Regions from separate parts of the Streptomyces sp. NPDC005195 genome, predicted to be linked through region 1. Evidence: riboswitches for the same ligand, from Rfam matches in the RefSeq annotation. Region 1 holds a riboswitch; the other holds the start of a gene.

What was found. A riboswitch is a leader RNA that binds a small molecule or an ion and turns the genes downstream of it on or off. The one in region 1 is predicted to bind cyclic di-AMP.
Positions count from the first base shown of each region.
Region 2: linked by a shared signal. The riboswitch ahead of ABZV34_RS17440 (M23 family metallopeptidase) and the one ahead of ABZV34_RS13300 (transglycosylase family protein) in region 1 are both predicted to bind cyclic di-AMP.

Region 1 covers NZ_JBEXHZ010000009.1:117,034-127,320, reverse strand. The annotation lists gene ABZV34_RS13315 (DUF501 domain-containing protein) at 1-332, opposite strand, end outside; gene ABZV34_RS13310 (septum formation initiator family protein) at 394-870, opposite strand; gene eno (phosphopyruvate hydratase) at 971-2,257, opposite strand; gene ABZV34_RS13300 (transglycosylase family protein) at 2,555-3,244, opposite strand; cyclic di-AMP (ydaO/yuaA leader) riboswitch at 3,249-3,412, opposite strand; gene ABZV34_RS13295 (transglycosylase family protein) at 3,596-4,585, opposite strand; gene ABZV34_RS13290 (cytochrome P450) at 4,812-6,086, opposite strand; gene ABZV34_RS13285 (globin domain-containing protein) at 6,243-7,454, shown strand; gene ABZV34_RS13280 (nucleoside triphosphate pyrophosphohydrolase) at 7,481-8,500, opposite strand; gene ABZV34_RS13275 (SurA N-terminal domain-containing protein) at 8,778-9,437, opposite strand; gene ABZV34_RS13270 (hypothetical protein) at 9,606-10,283, opposite strand.
Region 2 covers NZ_JBEXHZ010000014.1:21,817-32,103, reverse strand. The annotation lists gene ABZV34_RS17445 (pitrilysin family protein) at 1-997, shown strand, start outside; cyclic di-AMP (ydaO/yuaA leader) riboswitch at 1,247-1,408, shown strand; gene ABZV34_RS17440 (M23 family metallopeptidase) at 1,422-2,186, shown strand; gene ABZV34_RS17435 (GntR family transcriptional regulator) at 2,375-3,070, shown strand; gene ABZV34_RS17430 (HPr family phosphocarrier protein) at 3,265-3,546, opposite strand; gene ABZV34_RS17425 (GNAT family N-acetyltransferase) at 3,725-6,571, shown strand; gene ABZV34_RS17420 (DUF5998 family protein) at 6,679-7,266, shown strand; gene ABZV34_RS17415 (nucleotide pyrophosphatase/phosphodiesterase family protein) at 7,266-8,453, shown strand; gene ABZV34_RS17410 (thymidine kinase) at 8,501-9,148, shown strand; gene ABZV34_RS17405 (VOC family protein) at 9,261-10,076, opposite strand.

The DNA of each region.
Region 1 (10,287 bases):
CGGCGCGCGATGTAGTCCTCGTGGGCGGCCCGGTACGCGGCGGCCAGCTCGGGGTCGGTGGCGAGACGCTCCGTCATCTCCTTCATGACACCGTCCGCCTCCAGTGTGCCGATCGCGGAGGCCGCGCGCGGACACGTCAGGTAGTACGTCGTCGGGAACGGCGTCCCGTCGGGAAGCCGGGGCGCCGTCTCCACCACGTCCGGCTCACCGCAGGGGCAGCGGTGCGCGATCGCGCGCAGCCCGCGCGGCGGGCGGCCGAGCTGCTGCTTGAAGGCCTCGACGTCCGCGTCGGTCGGCTCGGTCCGCGGGGTGGGCGGCGGGGGCGTTTCCATGCCTGTGCTCAAGTCACTTTCTCTGTCGTCTCACCGGCCCGTGCCGGCTCCGGTTGTCAGCTCACCGGTCGGAGCGGTCGGACTTGTCGACGCCGTCCCAGACATTGGCGTACCAGGGGCGGGCGTCCGCCCCCCGGTTCGTCCGCGACTGCTTCACCGCGTCCGGGTCGATCACGACGTATCCGGTCTCACCCGGCATCACATAGTGCAGCCGTTCCCGGATCCGCTGCTCCGCGTACGCGTCGTCCTGCCAGCGCGCCTTCAGGTCGCGCAGCTGTTCGACGCGGGCGCGGGCCCGCTCCTGTTGCCGCTGCAGATCGGCGATCGCGGCGCGCTGGGACACGTACTGCCTTATGGGATAGGCGAGGGCCACGATCAGCGAGCAGACGACGAGCGCCAGCAGCGCCGCCCGGCCCGTCAACCGCGAGCGCCGGGCCTGACGCTTGGTCTGGGAGCGGTAGACCCGGGCCGCCGTCTGCTCGCCGAGCAGCCGCAGCCGGGTCGCGGTGGAGAACCGGTCCCGGTCCTTCACGGCCATGTCCCCGCCTCCCCTTCACACGTGCGGACGTCCCCGCACACGGTACGGGACCGGGTACGGGGACGTACGTGCGACTGGCTAAGCCTTAACCCTGCCGGGGTCAGCCCTTGAAGCGCGGGAAGGCCGAGCGGCCCGCGTACACCGCGGCGTCGTCGAGGATCTCCTCGATGCGCAGCAGCTGGTTGTACTTGGCGACGCGGTCCGAGCGGGCCGGGGCGCCGGTCTTGATCTGACCGCAGTTCACGGCGACCGCGAGGTCGGCGATGGTGACGTCCTCGGTCTCGCCGGAGCGGTGGGACATCATGCACTTGAAGCCGTTGCGCTGCGCCATCTCGACGGCGTCCAGGGTCTCGGTCAGCGAACCGATCTGGTTGACCTTGACGAGCAGGGCGTTGGCGGAGCCCTCCTCGATGCCGCGGGCCAGGCGCTCCGGGTTGGTGACGAAGAGGTCGTCGCCGACGATCTGGACCTTGTCGCCCAGCTTGTCGGTGATGACCTTCCAGCCGGCCCAGTCGTCCTCGTACAGCGGGTCCTCGATGGAGATGAGCGGGTACGCGGAGACGAGCTCCTCGTAGTACTCGGTCATCTCGGCGGCCGAGCGGGACTTGCCCTCGAACTCGTACTTGCCGTCCTTGTAGAACTCGGACGCGGCGACGTCGAGGGCGAGCGCGATCTGCTCACCGGGGACGTAACCGGCCTGCTTGATGGCCTCGAGGATGAGGTCGAGCGCGGCGCGGTTCGACTCCAGGTTCGGGGCGAAGCCGCCCTCGTCGCCGAGGCCGGTGGACAGGCCCTTGGACTTCAGGACGGACTTGAGGGTGTGGTAGACCTCGGCGCCCCAGCGCAGCGCCTCGGAGAAGGACTCCGCGCCGATCGGGGCGATCATGAACTCCTGGATGTCCACGTTCGAGTCGGCGTGCGAGCCGCCGTTCAGGATGTTCATCATCGGAACGGGCAGCAGGTGCGCGTTCGGGCCGCCCAGGTAGCGGAAGAGCGGGAGGTCGGACGCCTCGGAGGCGGCGTGCGCGACGGCCAGCGAGACGCCGAGGATGGCGTTGGCGCCCAGCGAGCCCTTGTTGTCGGTGGCGTCCAGGTCGAACATGGCCTGGTCGATCAGGCGCTGCTCGGTGGCGTCGTAGCCGACGAGCTCCGGGCCGATCTGCTCGATGACGGCGAGGACGGCCTTCTCGACACCCTTGCCGTGGTAACGGTTGGGGTCACCGTCACGGAGCTCGACGGCCTCGAAGGCACCCGTGGAGGCGCCGGACGGAACGGCGGCACGACCCGTGCTGCCGTCGTCGAGGCCGACCTCGACCTCGACCGTGGGGTTGCCTCGGGAGTCCAGGATTTCCCGGGCTACGACGACGTCGATGGACGGCACGAGCATCTCCTTCTGGGATGTGACGCGGGTACGCGGGCCCGCGGGGCCCGCACTGCACGGTGCCGCGTTCGGCTCCGCGGGATGAGCCTAACCGGCCCGGGGCGATCGGCCGGACGCTCGACCACCCCTTGAGCAGAACTGAGGGTAAATATTGTTCCCCTTCGAAACAAAAAGCCCCGCTCCGGTGCGTACGGGGGAAGACGCACCGGAGCGGGGAGCCCGTGGGGACGGGGGTGACCCTCTTCGGGTCTCCGCGTGGAGACCCTTCCTACGAGAGGACCGTCATCCGAGAGGACCGTCGTCTCAGCTGAGGTGGAGCTGCTGGCCCGGGTAGATGAAGTCCGCGTCGTCGACGATGTCCTTGTTCAGCTTGAACAGGTGCTGCCAGCCGCCCTTGACCTTCTTCTTCTCGGCGATCGAGCTGAGGCTGTCGCCCTTGACGACCTTGTACTCGCCGTCGCCCTTCTTGACCTTCTTGCCGGTCGGGGTGGAGACGGTCTTCCGGGCCGCGGGGCGCTCGGACGAACGGGAGGCGGCGGTGTCCGTGGAACGGGTGGCGGTGCTCTGCGCGCCGCTGGAGGTGGACGGCTTCGCGGGGGTGGCCGTACCACCGGTGTAGGCGGCGCCGGACAGGCCCGTGCCGCAGGTCGGCCAGGCACCCTTGCCCTGCGCGGCGAGGACCTTCTCGCCGATGGCGATCTGCTGCGACTTGGAGGCCTTGTCGGCGGTGGAGGCGTAGGCGGTGCCGCCGTACGCGGCCCACGTGGAGGCCGAGAACTGCAGGCCGCCGTAGTAGCCGTTGCCGGTGTTGATCGACCAGTTGCCGCCGGACTCGCACTGGGCGACGGAGTCCCATTCGGAGGCGGTGGCGGCGGAGGCGCTGCCGGCCGCCATCAGCGGAGCGGCGATGGCGACGCCGGTGACACCGGCGAGCGTGGCCACACGAGTGGCCTTGGACGGACGGCGGTGCTTGCCCTTGCTGGAAAACAGCATCGAGTGATCCCCTCACCGACGCCTGCGAGGTGAGCTGTCGGGTTCGGGCGGGTGAGTGCCCGGCCGTGCGCCGTCGGCGCACGTCTTCACCCCAAGCCGCTCCCGGTCAACTACCGGGCACGGCGCTTACCTTGGGTCCCCCGCTCCTGCCTACGGCGCTTGACGCGTCGACTGTTCCCGTACGGCCGCTGGCAGGATTCGGCGTTGCGACCGTCGGGGCCCGCTGTGGCGAGCGGTGATGACCGTAAGCAGTCGATCGACCGAATTTCAAAGACGATCAGGGCCTTTGAGATCCATCTCTCACTTGCTCCAAACCGGACATTACACAGCGAACCATGACGTGAACTCCCGCTACTTTTCGCCCGATTCGGCATCAACTGCAAGGCTCTGACCGGGGAGGATGAGGTCCGGGTCGACACCGACCGTCTTCTCATTCCCGGCGTAGAGCCCGGCCCATCCGCCGTCGAGGTCAAGGGCGTCGGCGATCGCCGAGAGGCTGTCTCCGGTGCGGACGACGTACGAGCCGTCGACGACGGCGCGGGAGGTGCCGGAGTCGCGCGAGGTGTGCCGGCCGGAGGAGTCGTCGCCGCGGCCGTCCACCGCGTCGTCGGTGGAGTTCTCGGCGGCACTGCCACCACGGTGGCGCCCGGCGCCGGTGGCCGCGCCCTCGGACGCCGCCGAAGCGTCGCCGTCCTGGCCCGAGTTGCCCGATTCGCCACCCTTCGCCGTCCGTGCGCCCTCGCTGTCCGCCTCCGGGTCGCTGACGGAGTCCCCGTCCGAGGAGGTGTCCGACTTCGTCCTGCTCTCGATCCCGTCCGAGGACGAATCGGACGAGGACGAGCCGGACGGCGAGAAGCCGATCCCCAGCGAGTCCGACAGGGAGCCGGACGAAGTGGATGAATCGGATGAACCAGATGAACTGGACGAGTCGCCGGCCACGCCCGTGTCGACCGAGACCTCGCCCGAGTGCTCGCTGAGCCCGGAGAGCGGGCCGCAGGTCGGCCAGGCGGCGAGACCCTGGTCGGCCAGGACCTTCTTGGCGATGGCTATCTGCTGCGACCGGCTGGCCTCGTCGGCGCTCGGCGCGTACATGCGGCCGTCGTATCTCTGCCAGTTCTCCTGGGTCAACCGCAGGCCGCCGTAGTGCCCGTTGCCGTCGTCGGCGCTCCACTGACCGCCGCTCTCGCACTCGGCGACCCGGTCCCATGTGGTGCCGTCGGCCGCGCTCGCGCTCGCGGCACCGAGCAGCGGGATGGCGATCGCCGATCCGGTCACTCCTGCCGCGACGATGAGGGCCGGAGCCTGACGGGGGCGACGATGGCGGCCGTTCCCGGAGAGCATGCGAGAGCCTTTCACGTGACAGCAGGTGACTACGCGGCTGATGAGCCGCGTTGATGGGTGAACGTAGCCTCACTCGATCACTTGTCACAAGTAGATACAGCGCAGATCACGTGAAGATCACAGAGTTGAGGGACCATCACTTTTTCGCGGCCGGACGTTCATACTTCGCGGCCACCACTCCGGCGCACCGCGACGGCCGCCTCTCCGGCACCGTACGACTGCCCCATCACTGCCGCCCGGGGGTGAACTCCACCGGAAGCGTGCGCAATCCGCGCATAATGAGTCCGCCGCGCCATCGCAAATCAGCCGAATCGCCCGCTAGTTGGAGGTCCGGCAGCCGGGTGAGGAGGGTGGCCAGCGCGGTCTGTCCCTCCAGCCGGGCGAGTGGCGCGCCGAGGCAGTAGTGGATGCCGTGGCCGTAGCCGAGGTGCTGGTTGTCACGGCGGGAGAGATCGAGCGTGTCGGGCTGTTCGAACCGGGCGGGGTCACGGTCCGCAGCCGCGAGGACGACGAGCACGGGGTCGCCGGCCGCGATGTCCTGTCCGCCGATGCGGACCGCCTCGGTCGCGAACCGCCACGTGGCCAGTTCCACCGGGCCGTCGTAGCGCAGGAGTTCCTCGACGCCCGTCTCCAGCAGGGCCCTCTCCCCGGCGGCGAGGGAGGTCTGCAGCCGCTCCCGCTGCCCGGGGTGGGTGAGGAGCGCGTACATGCCGTTGCCGATCAGGTTCACCGTCGTCTCGAACCCGGCGAAGAGCAGGATGAAGGCCATGGCGGCGGCCTCGTTCTCGGTGAGGTGCTCGCCGTGGTCGGAGGCGCGGATGAGACCCGAGATGAGGTCCTCGCCGGGCGCGGCCACATCGGGAAGGGCCTCACGCTTCTTGTGGATGAGCTCGCCCAGATAGCCGCGCATCTTCTTGACGGACCGCCCGACCCCGCCCCTCGGCCCGCCGCCGTGCCGGATCATCATCCCCGCCCAGTCCCGGAAGTCGTCCTGGTCCTCGCGGGGCACGCCCAGCAGGTCGCAGATGGCGTAGATGGGGAGCGGGAACGCGAACTCGTGGATCAGGTCGGCGGAGCCCCTCTCCTGGAACTGGTCGATGAGGTGGTCGGTGAGTTCCTGCACACGCGGCGCGAACTCGGCGACCCGCCGCGGGGTGAACGCCTTGCTGACGAGCCGCCGCAGCCGGGTGTGGTCCGGCGGGTCGATGTTGAGCAGATGGGTCATCAGCTCGGCCTTGCGCTCACCCGGGATGCCCGTCCTGCCCTTCGCGTGCGCGGGTTCGTCGTGGTGGGCCGGGTTCTTGCTGAGCCGCCCGTCCGCGAGCGCCCGCTTCGCGTCCGCGTACCGGGTGACCAGCCAGGCCTCCACCCCGCTGGGCAGTCGCGTCCGGTGCACGGGCGCGTGCTCCCGCAGCCAGGCGTACGCCGGGTAGGGATCGGTGGCGAACTCCCAGGTGAAGAGTTCGGGGGCGGGGCTGAGCGGCGGGGGCTGGTCGGTCACTCCCCGACGGTATCCGGCGGACGGATCAACGGTGTCCGCAGGGCGCGCGGGCCCGGACACGGTCTCCGCGCGGCCACCGCGCGGACTTCACCCCGGACTGTCCGTAAATCACCTGCCGTTTGACTCCGCGGCTCGACGACTCTCTACATTCGCGCCGTGGACCCCGAAATACTCAGATCCAGCTTCGCGGTCGTCGAGAGACGGGCCGAGTTCGCGGTCAAGTACTTCTACTCGCATCTCTTCCGGCACAACCCGGACCTGCGCGGGCTCTTCCCGCTGGACCACCCGGAGGACATGGAGCGGCAGCGGGACCGGTTGTTCGCGGCGCTCACGTATGTACTGGAACGACTGGAGGACCCGGCGCTGCCCGGGTACTTACGGGAACTGGGGCGCGATCACCGGAAGTACCTGGCCGAGCCGGAGCACTACGCGGCCGTGGGGGCGAGTCTCGTCGCGGCGTTCGCCGTCGTCGCGGGGTCGGCGTGGAACGCGGAGGCGGAGAAGGCCTGGGGCGAGGCCTACGGGGCGATCACGAACGTCATGCTGCAGGGCGCCTGGGAGGCACAGCACGCGGGTGAACCGTCCTGGTGGGACGCCGAGGTCGTGTCCCGGGCGCGGCACGGCGACGACCTCGTCGTCCTGACCCTGCGGCCGCACCGGCGGCTCCGCTACTTTCCCGGCCAGTACGTCAGCGTCAACGTCCCTCATCTGCCGGGCATCTGGCGGCCGTACTCCATCGGCAACGCGCCCCGGGCCGACCTCACCCTCGATCTGCACGTCAGCCGGGTGGAGAACGGGGTGCTCTCCACCGCCCTCGTGCGGCAGACCCGGGAGGGCGACGTCCTGCGGCTCGGCTCGCCCGGCGGCGGGCTGATCCTGCGGACTCCGGTGGAACGGCCGCTGACCTTCATCGCGGCCGGCACCGGGTGGGCGCCGGTGAAGGCACTGCTGCAGCAGCTCGACCCCACGCACGAGGCCCGGCTGTTCGTCGTCGCCCGTGACACCTCGTACCTCTACGACCGGTCGGCCGTGGAACACCTGCAGGCCCGGCTGCCCCGGCTGGGCGTCACCTTCATCACCCCGGCGCCCGGCCGTCCCAGGACCCAGGCGACCGAGCGGCTGCTGACCGCGCTGGGCAACCGGGCAGGCTGGGCCCGGCACGACGTCTATCTGACCGGTCCGCCCCAGCTCGTCGAGGAGGTCGGCGAGGCCCTTCCCACGCTCGGCACCCCGCCCGACCGGCTCTTCCGCGACCTCCTGCCGCCCACCGCGGAGGCGCGCGGCCGACCGCTGGGCGCGGCGGAGTGGCTGCTCGACCGGCCCCGGCCGAACTGGCACAGCCCGTCGGCCCGCGCACCGGAGGCGTGATCCCGGGGCCGGGGCGCGCCCCGGCCTCAGCCGTCGAGCGCCGGTGAACCCTCCCGCGCGCGGATCGCGTCCCGGTACGCCCGCGCCGCCGCGCGCAGTGCCGCCTCCGGGTCCACCCCCTCGGCCTCGGCCCGCGCGGCCACGGCCAGCAGTTCGTACCCGACGCCCTCGCCTCGCGGCAGTTCGACCTCGAGTCCCGCCGTGCGCGCCCGTGAGGCGAGCTTGGCCGCGAGTGCCAGGCCGGGCTGGCCCAGCGGTATCCCCTCCGTGACGGACGTCCGGCGCTTCTCCTCGGCCTTCGTGCGCAGCCAGTGCTCCTTGACCTCTTCGGGGGTCGTGGCCGTCTCGTCGCCGAAGACGTGCGGGTGGCGGTGGATCAGCTTGGTGACGATGCCGGCCGCCACGTCGTCGATCGAGAAGGGCTCGGCCCCGTCCTCCGGGCGGCCCTCCTCCGCGATCCTGGAGTGGAAGACCACCTGGAGCAGGACGTCGCCGAGCTCCTCCCTGAGCTCGTCCCGGTCCCCCTCCTCGATCGCCTCGACCAGTTCGTACGCCTCCTCGATCCCGTACTTCGCGAGGCCCTCGTGGGTCTGGCGGGACGACCAGGGGCACTCGACGCGGATGCGGTCCATGACCTGGACGAGGTCGAGGAGACGGGCGCCCGGCAGGTCGTACGACGCGGGGAGCAGCTCCAGCTCCGGCATGTGGACCCGGCCGGAGCCGGCCAGCCGGGCCAGTCCGTCGGTGAGGCGCGGCTCGCCCTCGCCGGTGGCCACGACCACCACCGTGCGCCCGCCGGCACAGGCGTCCACCAGCTCCTGCGCGCCCGGCGAGGTCTCGTCCACGGCGATGCCGGCCTCCCGCAGATAGGGCAGCTGCGGATGCGCGCCGTCCGCGCAGAGCACCTGGTCGGCGCCGCGCAGCGTCTGCCAGGCGGGCCAGGACAGCAGTCCGGGCGCGACGCGGTGGCTGGTGGTGAGCAGGACGATACGGCCGGGGGCGGCGGGGCCGGCCTGGGCGGTTGCGTCGGAGCTGGTTGCGTTCACCCCTCGAACGTAACCCACACCCCCGACACGCCTGGAGTTGTCCACAGGATCGACGGGACCGGGTGGCCACCCGGGTTCGCCGCGCTCCGCATCACTCCAGGCCCGCCCCTCGCGCGCCGTGCCCCGGTGCCGCCGACGGCCGTATCCGGCCGTCCTGCCCCGACTGCCCGGCGCCGACCTTTCGACCGGGTTTCCACCCCTGCCGCCGGGTCGGGCCCTTACTGCCAGGTCCGGCCCTTACTGCCGGGTCCGGCCCGTGCCGCTGGAGTTCCCGCCCTTACGCCGACTGCGGGGTTTCCGCCTGCGTGACCTCCCGCAGCCACGGTGTCTTCGCGTCGACGCGGCCGCTCTTCTCCACGTCCCAGGCGCCGTAGCGCGGGTTCAGGTCGATGCGCAGTTCCTTGGATGCCTGGGACATGGCCTTCCAGAACGTGGCCTTGCCTTCGGCGGTGTTCATGTCGGCGCCGAGCGAGGCCGCGACCTTCTGGGCCTCGATCTCGGTGCGGAGGTTCTCGTCGAGGCGCGCGGGCGCCACGCCGTACTGCTGCAGCCAGACCGTCTCCAGTCCGTGCGCGCCGCCCGCCTGCTGTTCCAGGGACGCCCGCAGCTGCTGGACGTCCCTGCGGGTGACGCTGACGCGCGCGTCCTTCGCCGCCCGGTCGAGGACGTGGTCGAGGACCATGCTGTGCAGGGTGTCGCGGGTGAGGCCGCCGCTCTTGGCGATGGCCTGCGCGTACTGGGTCTCGTCCTTGATGACGGCCCGCTGGGCCGACCGCACCTCGTTCACCCGGCCCTCCAGTTGGGCGACGGTGATCCGCTGGCCGCCGACGACGGCCGCGGCGCCTGGATGCGCCTGGCTGCCGCACGCGGTGAGCAGCGGGGCCGCGGCGACGATCGCTGCGGAGAGGACGAACGCGGTGCGACGGCGGCGGTGCAAGGAAACCTCCCGAGGAGATTGTGCGACGGTGCACAAAGTCTTGCGATGATCGATGTTAGGCAGTGGCCCGGCTCTCGGCCAGCCATTCGACCAACGATTCGCGGAGAGTTCGGGTACCACCGCGCACCCGTGCGGTACGTGCCACCCGCCCAGGACCCCGCCGCGCCGTCAACCGCGCGCGGCGACCTCTCGCTCCACCGCGTCCGCGACCTCGGCGCGCAGCCCGTCGCCGGGGCGCGCGAAGGTGATGTTGCCGGACCCCTTGCCGCTGTCGGCGTTCTGGTCGCTCCCGGAGTCCTCCGAGCCGCTCCCGCTGTCGCCGACGAGGACGAAGTCCACCGTCCGGTGCAGGGGTGCGGCCTGCTCGGCGGCCTCGGCCTGGGGGCCGCCGGCCGCGAGCACCAGGTCGCAGGAGCGCTGGAGCAGGCCCCTGAGGGAGGACCGCGCGTCGGCCGCGGACTGCTCCCCGGTCACCGGTACGTGGCTGACGAGCACGTGGGTTTCGAGGGACGCGTCCCTCATGCCCTCCCAGACCTGGGCCGCCGTGGTCCCGGCGGTGATCCCGTCCTCGCCGGTGAGCAGACAGGCGTCGACGTCCTTGGAGGACCGGGCCCTGGTGTCGGGGAGCCGCCACGCGGTCTCGGTACGGGAGAGGAGGTACCCGGTGACGGCGACGGCGGCCACCACGACCACGGCGCCCGCCAGCAGGGCGATGGTGCGCCCGCCGAGTTCCTCCAGCCACAGCCGCGCGGACCGGACGGCCCTGGTGAGCCATGACCACGGTGTGGCGCCGGGTACCGCCTCCGCGCGCCGCGCCGGCGGTACCTGCCTGACCCGCTTGACCACTGGT
Region 2 (10,287 bases), on a different contig from region 1:
GGCACCGGCGTTCACCGAGAGCGAGATCGAGCGGCTGGTACGCAACCGGCTCGACGAGATCCCGCACGAGAGCGCCAACCCGGCCCGCCGCGCCGCCAAGGAGCTCTCCAGGGAGCTGTTCCCGGCGACCTCGCGGATGTCCCGTCCCCGGCAGGGCACCGAGGAGACCGTCCGGAAGATCGACGCGGCGGGCGTCCGCGCCTTCTACGACCGGTACGTTCGCCCGGCCACGTCCACCGCCGTGATCGTCGGTGACCTCACCGACGTGGACCTCGACGGGCTGCTCGCCGAGACGCTCGGCGCCTGGACGGGTTCCTCCGCCGAACCGCGTCCCGTGCCGCCGGTCACCGCCGACGACACCGGCCGCGTGATCATCGTGGACCGCCCCGGCGCGGTCCAGACGCAGTTGCTGATCGGCCGCGTCGGCTCGGACCGGCACGACCGTGTCTGGCCCGCCCAGGTGCTCGGCACGTACTGCCTCGGCGGCACCCTCACCTCGCGCCTGGACCGCGTGCTGCGCGAGGAGAAGGGCTACACCTACGGGGTGCGGGCCTTCGGCCAGGTGATGCGTTCCGCTCCGGACGGCACGGGTATCGCGATGCTCGCCATCAGCGGCTCGGTGGACACCCCGAACACCGGGCCGGCCCTGGACGACCTCTGGAAGGTGCTGCGCACCCTCGCCGCGGACGGTCTGACGGACGCCGAACGGGACGTCGCCGTGCAGAACCTGGTGGGGGTGGCACCCCTCAAGTTCGAGACCGCGGCGGCCGTCGCGGGCACGCTCGCCGACCAGGTCGAGCAGTACCTGCCGGACGACTACCAGGCGACGCTGTACCAGCAGCTCGCCGCGACCGGCACCGTGGAGGCCACCGCGGCGGCGGTGAGCGCCTTCCCGGTGGACCGTCTGGTCACCGTCCTGGTGGGCGACGCCACGCAGATCGAGGAGCCCGTCAAGGCGCTCGGCATCGGTGAAGTGACCGTCGTGGCCGCGGAGTAGAAGCGGGGCGGAGAACGCGGCGGACGACGCGGCGGAAATCGCGAGCACGGAGGGGCCCGGGTGACCGAAGAGTCGCCCGGGTCCCCTTTTGCCCGGACAACATCCTCAATTTGTCCGTATTGATGGGGAGGTTGCCTTTCTGCCCTGTGGCATGCACTACAAAAACCGCGATCTGTTTGTTGATTGAAAGAGGGCCCCCTTAGCGTCGGTCCGGCTGTTCGTCAGGCAGTGCGCCGCGTCCGCGGCACCGGACAGCCATCGCCGAGTCCCCGTACGGCGCGAGCCAGGGGAGCCGGGGACCCGTACGCAGTCCCTGGGGTGAATCGGACTCCCTCCCCGCGAGGGCGTCCGTAGGAGACCTTCCTGCTCCGAACCCGTCAGCTAACCCGGTAGGCGAGAGGGAAGGAAAGGACCAAGCCCCTTCATGGCGTTCACCTGTGGCACCGGGAAACACCGACGTCCGAGCCGCGTGAAGCGCACCACCTCGAACGCCGTCGGCGTCGCGGCGCTCACCACCACCGGTGTCATCGGAACCCTGGCAGCCCCCGCCCTCGCCGCGGACAGCTCCGTCGAGCAGACCGGGCTGACCCAGGCCGTCACCATCGGCGACACGGTCGCCGCCCAGATCGACGCGCAGGCCGCCGCGCAGCAGCGTGCCGCCGACGAGGCGGCCGCCCGTCTGAAGGCCGAACAGGCGGCGCGCAAGCGGGCCGTCGAGGAGGCGAAGAAGGAGCGCGAGGCCAAGGAACGCGCCGCCCGCGCCGCCGAGCGCAAGCGTCTCAACACCTTCGTCCTGCCGATCCCCGGCTCGTACGTCTCCACCGGCTACAAGACCGGCGGCAGCCTCTGGTCCTCCGGCAGCCACACCGGCGTCGACTTTCACGCCGCGTCCGGGACCCCGGTCCACTCGGTCGGCGCGGGCACGGTCGTCACGGCCGGCTGGGGCGGGGCCTACGGCAACCAGGTCGTCCTGCGGATGCACGACGGTACGTACACGATGTACGGCCACCTGTCGTCCATCGGTGTCTCCGTCGGCCAGACCGTCACCCCGGGCGGCCGGCTGGGCCTCTCCGGGGCCACCGGGAACACCACCGGGCCGCACCTCCACTTCGAGGCCCGCACCACGGCGGAGTACGGCTCCGACATCGACCCGGTCGCCTACCTCCGCTCGCACGGTGTGAACGTCTGACGCCCGGCGTCCGCACTTCCGAGGCCCCGGCTCACCCGAGCCGGGGCTTCGTCGTTTCGAACGGCTGTCTGTCCAAAAAATATCCATGGATTCCGGCCCGCCATCGGAAATTCCGGCTCGCTGCAATAGAGTCGCCGAACGAGCGTCGATCGACCGCGTTTCGCGGGGATTAAGGCGGAGGTCCGGTCATGCGCATTCCCGCGCACTCGGTATGCACGGCGATCCGCGACGACATCGTCGCGGGTGTCTACGAGCGCGGCGGCCGGCTCACCGAGGAACTGCTGGCGCGCCGCTACGGCGTCTCGCGCGTCCCGGTGCGCGAGGCCCTGCGCACCCTGGAGGCCGAGGGTTTCGTCGTCACCCGGCGGCACGCGGGCGCGTGCGTGGCGGAGCCCACCGAGCAGGAGGCCGCGGATCTGCTGGAGATGCGTATGCTCCTGGAACCGCTGGGGGCGTCCAGGGCCGCCCAGCGGCGCACCGAGGCCCACCTCAAGGTGCTGCGAGGCCTGGTCAGACTGGGTCAGGAGCGCTCCAGGAGGGGGAACAGCGAGGATCTGCGCTCCCTGGGCGGCTGGTTCCACGAGACGCTCGCACAGGCTTCCCGGAGTCCCGCGCTGACCTCCACGCTGGCCCAGCTGCGGCACAAGATCGCCTGGATGTACGCGGTGCGGGCGCCCGCCGATCCGGCGGAGTCCTGGGCGGAGCACGGCGGCATCGTGGACGCGGTGGCGCGCGGTGACGGCGAGCGGGCCCGGGCCATCACGGCGCTGCACACCGAGCGCGCGACGGCCGCGCACCGGCTGAGGTTTCCCGGTGGGGGAGACCGCCCGGACCGCGTGAGGACTTCGCAACATCCCGTAAACATGACGGGCCTGCGTCATTAACACGGGGGCCGTATACAAAGAGGGGTAATTCGCGGGAGATTATTTCCGCTGCCCGTAATTCGAAAAAGCGAAGGGCTCGCCCGATGTTTTCGGGCGAGCCCCTTCGCTTTGTCCACGATTTGTCTACGGGGCGATGTCCTTCGATGTGAAAACCTTCGCCGCCGTCAATGGGGGAGCCCCGCGAGGGGGGCACCTCAGACGGTCTCGGGAAGCTCCTCGAGGCCTTCCGCGACCAGCTTGGCCAGCCGGTCGAGGGCGGCGTCCGCGCCCTCGGCCGCCGAGGCGAGGACGATCTCCTCGCCGCCCTGGGCGCCCAGGCCGAGGACCGCCAGCATGGAGGCCGCGTTGACGGGGTTGCCGTCCGCCTTGGCGATCGTCACGGGGATGCCGGAGGCCGTGGCCGCCCGGACGAAGATGGAGGCGGGACGGGCGTGGAGGCCCTCGGCCCAGCCGACGTTGACGCGGCGCTCAGCCATGTGATGCTGCCCTTCAGGGGTTCAGGGTTGTCTAGACCAGTGTTCCATAGAGTGAAGCGCGTCCGGAGCGGGTGTCGTACCTGCCCCGGATCCGGCTTCGGACCCCGGCCTGGATCCGAATCCGCTGCCCCTAGCCTGCCTCGCGCCGCTGACGGACGCGAGCCGTACTCTGGGCCCCATGCAGACCTCGTCGGACCGGCACGAGTACCCCTCCCACTGGGAGGCCGACGTGGTGCTGCGTGACGGAGGCACGGCCCGTGTCAGGCCCATCACCGTCGACGACGCCGAGCGCCTGGTCAGCTTCTACGAGCAGGTCTCGGACGAGTCGAAGTACTACCGCTTCTTCGCGCCGTACCCGCGCCTGTCCGCCAAGGACGTCCGCCGCTTCACCCACCACGACTTCGTGGACAGGGTGGGGCTCGCGGCCACGATCGGCGGCGAGTTCATCGCCACCGTACGCTATGACCGCATTGGTGCCGGCGGCCTGCCCGCCTCCGCGCCCGCCGACGAGGCCGAGGTGGCCTTCCTCGTGCAGGACGCCCACCAGGGCCGCGGCGTCGCCTCGGCCCTCCTCGAACACATCGGCGCGGTGGCCAGGGAGCGGGACATCCGCCGGTTCGCCGCCGAGGTGCTGCCCGCCAACACCAAGATGATCAAGGTGTTCACGGACGCCGGGTACCAGCAGAAGCGGCACTTCGAGGACGGCGTCGTACGCCTGGAGTTCGACCTCGAACCCACCGACCGCTCCGTCGCCGTGCAGCGCGCGCGGGAACAGCGCGCCGAGGCCCGTTCCGTGCAGCGGCTGCTCGCGCCCGGCTCGGTCGCGGTCATCGGCGCGGGGCGTACGGCCGGCGGGGTGGGCCGCAGCGTCCTCGCCAACCTCCGCGAGGCGGGCTTCACGGGTCGGCTGTACGCGGTGAACAAGTCCCTCGAGGAGAAGGAGCTCGACGGGGTCCCCGCGCACCGCTCCGTCCGCGACATCGGCGAGCACGTCGACCTCGCGGTCGTCGCCGTGCCCGCGCCGTACGTCCCCGAGGTCGTCGCGGAGTGCGGCGAGCACGGGGTGCAGGGCCTCGTCGTCGTCTCCTCCGGGTACGCGGAGAGCGGTCCCGGCGGGCGCGAGCGCCAGCGCGAACTCGTCCGCCAGGCCCGTACCTACGGCATGCGGATCATCGGCCCCAACACCTTCGGGATCATCAACACCTCTCCCGACGTGCGCCTGAACGCCTCCCTGGCGCCGGAGATGCCACGCCCCGGACGGATCGGCCTGTTCGCCCAGTCCGGCGCGATCGGCATCGCCCTGCTGTCCCGGCTGCACCGCCGCGGCGGCGGTGTCACGGGCGTCACCGGCGTGTCCACGTTCGTGTCCGCCGGAAACCGCGCGGACGTGTCCGGCAACGACGTCCTCCAGTACTGGTACGACGACCCGGACACCGACGTCGCCCTCATGTACCTCGAATCCATCGGCAACCCGCGCAAGTTCACCCGGCTGGCACGGCGGACGGCGGCGGCGAAGCCGCTGGTCGTGGTGCAGGGCGCACGGCACGCGGCCGCTCCCCAGGGGCACGCGGTACGGGCCACCCGGCTGCCGCACGCCACCGTCTCCGCGCTGCTGGCACAGGCCGGGGTGATCCGGGTCGACACGATCACCGAGCTGGTCGACGCGGGCCTTCTGCTGGCACGCCAGCCGCTCCCTTCCGGCCCCCGGGTGGCGATCCTCGGCAACTCCGAGTCGCTGGGACTGCTGACCTTCGACGCGTGCCTCGCGGAGGGGCTGCGGCCGCTGCCGCCGCTCGACCTGACCACGGCGGCCTCGGCGGAGGACTTCCGCCGGGCGCTGGAGCGGGCACTGGCCGACGACAGGTGCGACGCCGTCGTGGTCACCGCCATCCCCGCGGTGGGGGAGACCTCCGTGCGGGACGCGGCCCTGGCCGAGGCGCTGCGCTCGGCCTCGGCCTCGGCCCCGGCGAAGCCGGTACTGGTGGCGCACGTCGAGCTCGGCGGGCTCGCCGAGGCGCTGTCCGCCGCCGCCAGTACGGCCCCGCAGACAGGCCCCGGGCCCGCCGCCACCGCGGACGCGGCCCGGCCGGGCGAGCCCTCCGCCCCGGTCGGGCGACAGGACCCGCGGCGGCCGTCCGCCGGAACCGGAGCCCCCGACGAGACGCGCCTCATCCCCGCCTACCCCGCCGCCGAGCGCGCCGTCCGCGCGCTCGCCGAAGCCGTGAAGTACGGCCAGTGGCGACGGGAGGCGGCCGAGCCCGGCAAGGTGCCCGAGTACGAGGACATCGACGAGAAGGGCGCCGCCGAGCAGATCGACGCGCTGCTGTCCCGTGGCACCGGGCTGACGCTGGGGGCCGAGGACACCCGCGCGCTGCTCGCGCGGTACGGCGTCGACGTACGCCGGGCGCTGCCCGCACCGACGCCCGGGGAGGCCGCCGCGGCCGCGGGCACCCTGGGCTACCCGGTGGCCCTCAAGACCACCGCCCCGCACCTGCGGCACCGCGCGGACCTCGGCGGAGTACGCCTGGACCTGGCGAACGAGGAGCAACTGCACAGGGCGTACGCGGAGTTGACCGAGCTCTTCGGAGGGCCCGAGGAGCTGCGGCCGGTCGTGCAGGGCATGGCGCCGCGCGGGGTGGACACGGTCGTACGGGCCGTCATCGACCCCGCGGCCGGCGCGGTGCTCTCGTTCGGCCTGGCCGGAGCCGCCTCGGAACTGCTGGGGGACACCGCGCACCGGTTGATTCCGGTCACCGACCGGGACGCGAGCTCGCTGGTCCGGTCGATCCGGACGGCGCCGCTCCTGTTCGGCTGGCGCGGCTCGGCACCGGTCGACACCGCGGCCCTCGAAGAGGTGATGCTGCGGGTGTCGCGCCTGGTGGACGATCATCCGGAGGTCGTCGGAGTCTCCCTGGAGCCCGTGGTCGTCGCCCCGCACGGCCTGAGCGTGCTCGGCGCCACCGTACGGCTGGCGCGCGCCCCCCTCCGCGACGACCTCGGCCCCCGGACACTGCCCGTCGTCTGAGCGGCGGCCCGCGCCGCACCGGCGCCGTCCCGTTCGTTCTGATCCGTCCACGACAGAGACCCACGAGCGGTGCCTCGCAGTCAGTGGGCCCCCGTAGGATGGACGTCATGGCCAAGACCAGTACGACGACCCAGGGGCTGCGAGCGGCGATCGAGCGCAGCGGCTACTACCCGGCCCTCGTGGCCGAGGCGGTGGAGGCCGCGATCGGCGGCGAGGCCATCCGGTCGTACCTGGTCCACCAGGAGACGACGTTCGACGCCAACGAGGTGCGCCGGCATGTCACCGTGCTCGTCCTGACCGGCAACCGCTTCATCGTGAGCCACACCGACGAGCAGAACGCGGACACGACCTCGCCGACGCCGTACGCCACCACGTCGACGGAGTCCGTGAAAATCGGCAGGATCTCGTCTGTCGTGGTCAGCCGTGTCGTCGCCAACCCCGAGTCGTACGCGCCGGGCACGCTGCCCCGTGAGGTCGTCCTGACCATCGGCTGGGGCGCGGTCGCGCGGATCGACCTGGAGCCCGCGGCCTGCGGCGACCCCAACTGCGAGGCGGACCACGGCTACACCGGCAGTTCGACGGCCGACGACCTGAGCCTGCGCGTCAGCGAGGCAGGGGACGGCCCGGAGACGGTCCGCCAGGCCCTGGCCTTCGCGCAGTCCCTCTCCGAGGCGACCGCGGACCCCACGCACTGATGGCTCTCTCCACCTGGGAACACCCGGAACCCCTGGCCATCGGGTCCGCGCCCGTCCCCGAGTACGGCACGGGTTCGCTCGCGGATCTCCTGCCCACGCTCGCCGCGGGCATGTCGGTACCCGGTATGACCGCCGCCATACCGGAGCTGACCGGCGCCGACCGCAACTGCGTCTTCCTGATCGACGGTCTCGGCTGGGAGCAGCTGAGGGCGCATCCCGACGAGGCGCCCTTCATGGCGTCGCTCCTGGCCTCCTCCCGGGGCGGCACCGGACGGCCGATCACCACCGGCTACCCGGCGACCACCGCGACCTCCCTTGCCTCCGTCGGTACGGGCCTGCCGCCCGGCGCGCACGGTCTGCCCGGGTACACCGTGCGCGACCCCGAGACCGGCGGGCTGATGAACCAGCTCCGCTGGACCCCGTGGACGCAGCCGCGCACCTGGCAGCCGTACCCCACGGTCTTCGAGCTGGCGGACGCGGCCGGAGTGCACACCGCCCAGGTCTCGTCCCCCACCTTCCAGAACACCCCGCTCACCAAGGTCGCGCTGAGCGGTGGCACCTTCCACGGCCGGCTGACCGGCGAGGACCGCGTGGACTTCGCGGCCGCGCAACTCGCCGCGGGCGACCGCTCCCTGGTCTACACGTACTACGCCGAGGTGGACGGCAAGGGCCACCGCTTCGGCGTCGACTCGGACCCCTGGCGCGGCCAGCTGATGTATGTCGACCGGCTGGTCCAGCGCCTCGCCGAGCAGCTGCCGCCGCGCTCCGCGCTCTACGTCACCGCGGACCACGGCATGATCGACATCCCGTTCGACGAGCAGCACCGCATCGACTTCGACGAGGACTGGGAGCTGCGGGCCGGCGTCGCGCTGCTCGGCGGCGAGGGCCGGGCCCGGCATGTGTACGCGGTCCCGGGCGCCGAGGCGGACGTCCTGACCTGCTGGCGTGAGGTGCTCGGTGAGCAGTTCTGGGTGGCCTCGCGCGACGAGGCGATCGCGGCGGGCTGGTTCGGACCCCATGTCGACGAACGGGTGTACGCGCGTATCGGCGACGTCGTCGCGGCGGCCCGGGACGACGTCCTGATCATCGCGACCGAGCGGGAGCCGAAGGAGTCCGCGATGGTCGGCAACCACGGTTCGATGACACCGGCGGAGCAGCACGTCCCGCTCCTGGAAGTACGTTCCTGACCCTTCTCCGTCCGCCCCCCTTCTCGCCGAAAGGTGCTCAACTTCCCATGCCCGAGCTGGTGTTCTTCTCCGGAACGATGGACTGCGGGAAGTCGACGCTGGCTCTGCAGATCGAGCACAACCGTTCGGCCCGGGGTCTGCAGGGCATGATCTTCACGCGCGACGACCGCGCGGGCGAGGGCAAGCTCTCCTCACGCCTCGGTCTGGTCACGGACGCGGTGGAGGTCGCCGACGAGCAGGACCTGTACGCGTATCTCGTCGACCACCTCTCGCAGGGCGGACGCGCGGACTACGTGATCGCCGACGAGGCCCAGTTCCTGGCTCCCCCACAGATCGACCAACTGGCACGGGTGGTCGACGAACTGGACATCGACGTCTTCGCGTTCGGTATCACCACCGACTTCCGCTCCAAGCTCTTCCCCGGCTCGCAGCGCCTGGTGGAGCTGGCCGACCGGGTGGAGGTCCTGCAGGTCGAGGCCCTGTGCTGGTGCGGTGCCCGTGCCACCCACAACGCCCGCACGATAGGCGGCGAAATGGTCGTCGAGGGCGCCCAGGTGGTCGTCGGCGACGTCAACCAGGCGGAGGACGTGGGCTACGAGGTCCTGTGCCGTCGCCACCACCGTCGGCGGATGACGGCGGCGACCGCCCGCGCGGGTGCCCTCTCCCCGGACGTGCTCCCGATCGCCTCCGTCTGACCGCGTCGGGACCGTATCCGCCGGCTGTCCGCCGGAGCGACAGCCTGCTCGACCGACCGACCGACCCCCATGGGTCGACCGTCCCGACGGGCCGTCCGCCCCGGCGGGCCCGTCAGCGGTCGGTGTGGATGAGCGAGAACACCGCGCCCTCCGGATCCGCCACCGTGGCCACGCGCCCGTAGGCCGAGTCGTGGGCGGCCCTGAGGGTGTGCCCGCCGAGCTCGGTGACCTGGGCGGTGGCGGCGTCGACGTCCCTGACCTCGAAGTACGTCAGCCAGTGCGGGCCGCGATCGCGGGGCAGGCCGTGACCGACGCCGTGGATGCCCGCGACCGCGCGGCCGCCCGACTGGAGGGTCACGTAGTCGAAGTCGGCCGAGACGACGGGCTCCAGTTCGTGCCCGAAGACCCCCTGGTAGAACTTGACGACACTCTCGGTGTCGCGGGTCACCAGCTCGATCCAGGCGGGCGTGCCGTGCACTCCGATGATCCCGGTGCCCAGATGGGCCGCCGCCTGCCAGATCCCGAAGACCGCGCCGGTCGGGTCCAGACCGATCGCCAGCCGCCCGGCGTCGCCCGCGTCGAGCGGACCCACACCCACGGTGCCGCCACAGTGCCGTACCGATTCGGCGGTCTGGTTCACGTCGTTCGAGGCGAAGTACGGCGTCCAGGCGATCGACAGATGCTGGTCGGGCGGCATCTGCCCGATGCCCGCCACCTCGTGACCGTCCAGCAGGGCCCGCGCGGAGGGGCCGAGCTGCCGCGGGAGCTGCTGCGGGCCCGGCTCGAACTCCCAGCCGAACAGCTCTCCGTAGAACTCCTGGGTCGTGTCCATTGCGTGCACCATCAGGCTCACCCAGCAGGGAACGCCGGGCGCGTGCCGAGTGTGCGTCGTGCCGTTCAGGCCGGCCGGCCCCCGTGCCTCGGTCATCGTCACTCTCTCCTCGGCCCCTCGCGGTGGCCGTTCACCGTCCGCCTACCTACACGCGTACCGCAGCCGCGCGCGTGCACGCCCCGTGTCGATGCTCGCACTACCCGTCACCCCGCGCGCCCCAACCGCACCGTCATGTCGCGGTCCACTGCCGGAGGATGCCCGGTGTGCCGTTTCCTGTCCGTTTCCGCACCATTGCCGCGGGGTGTCC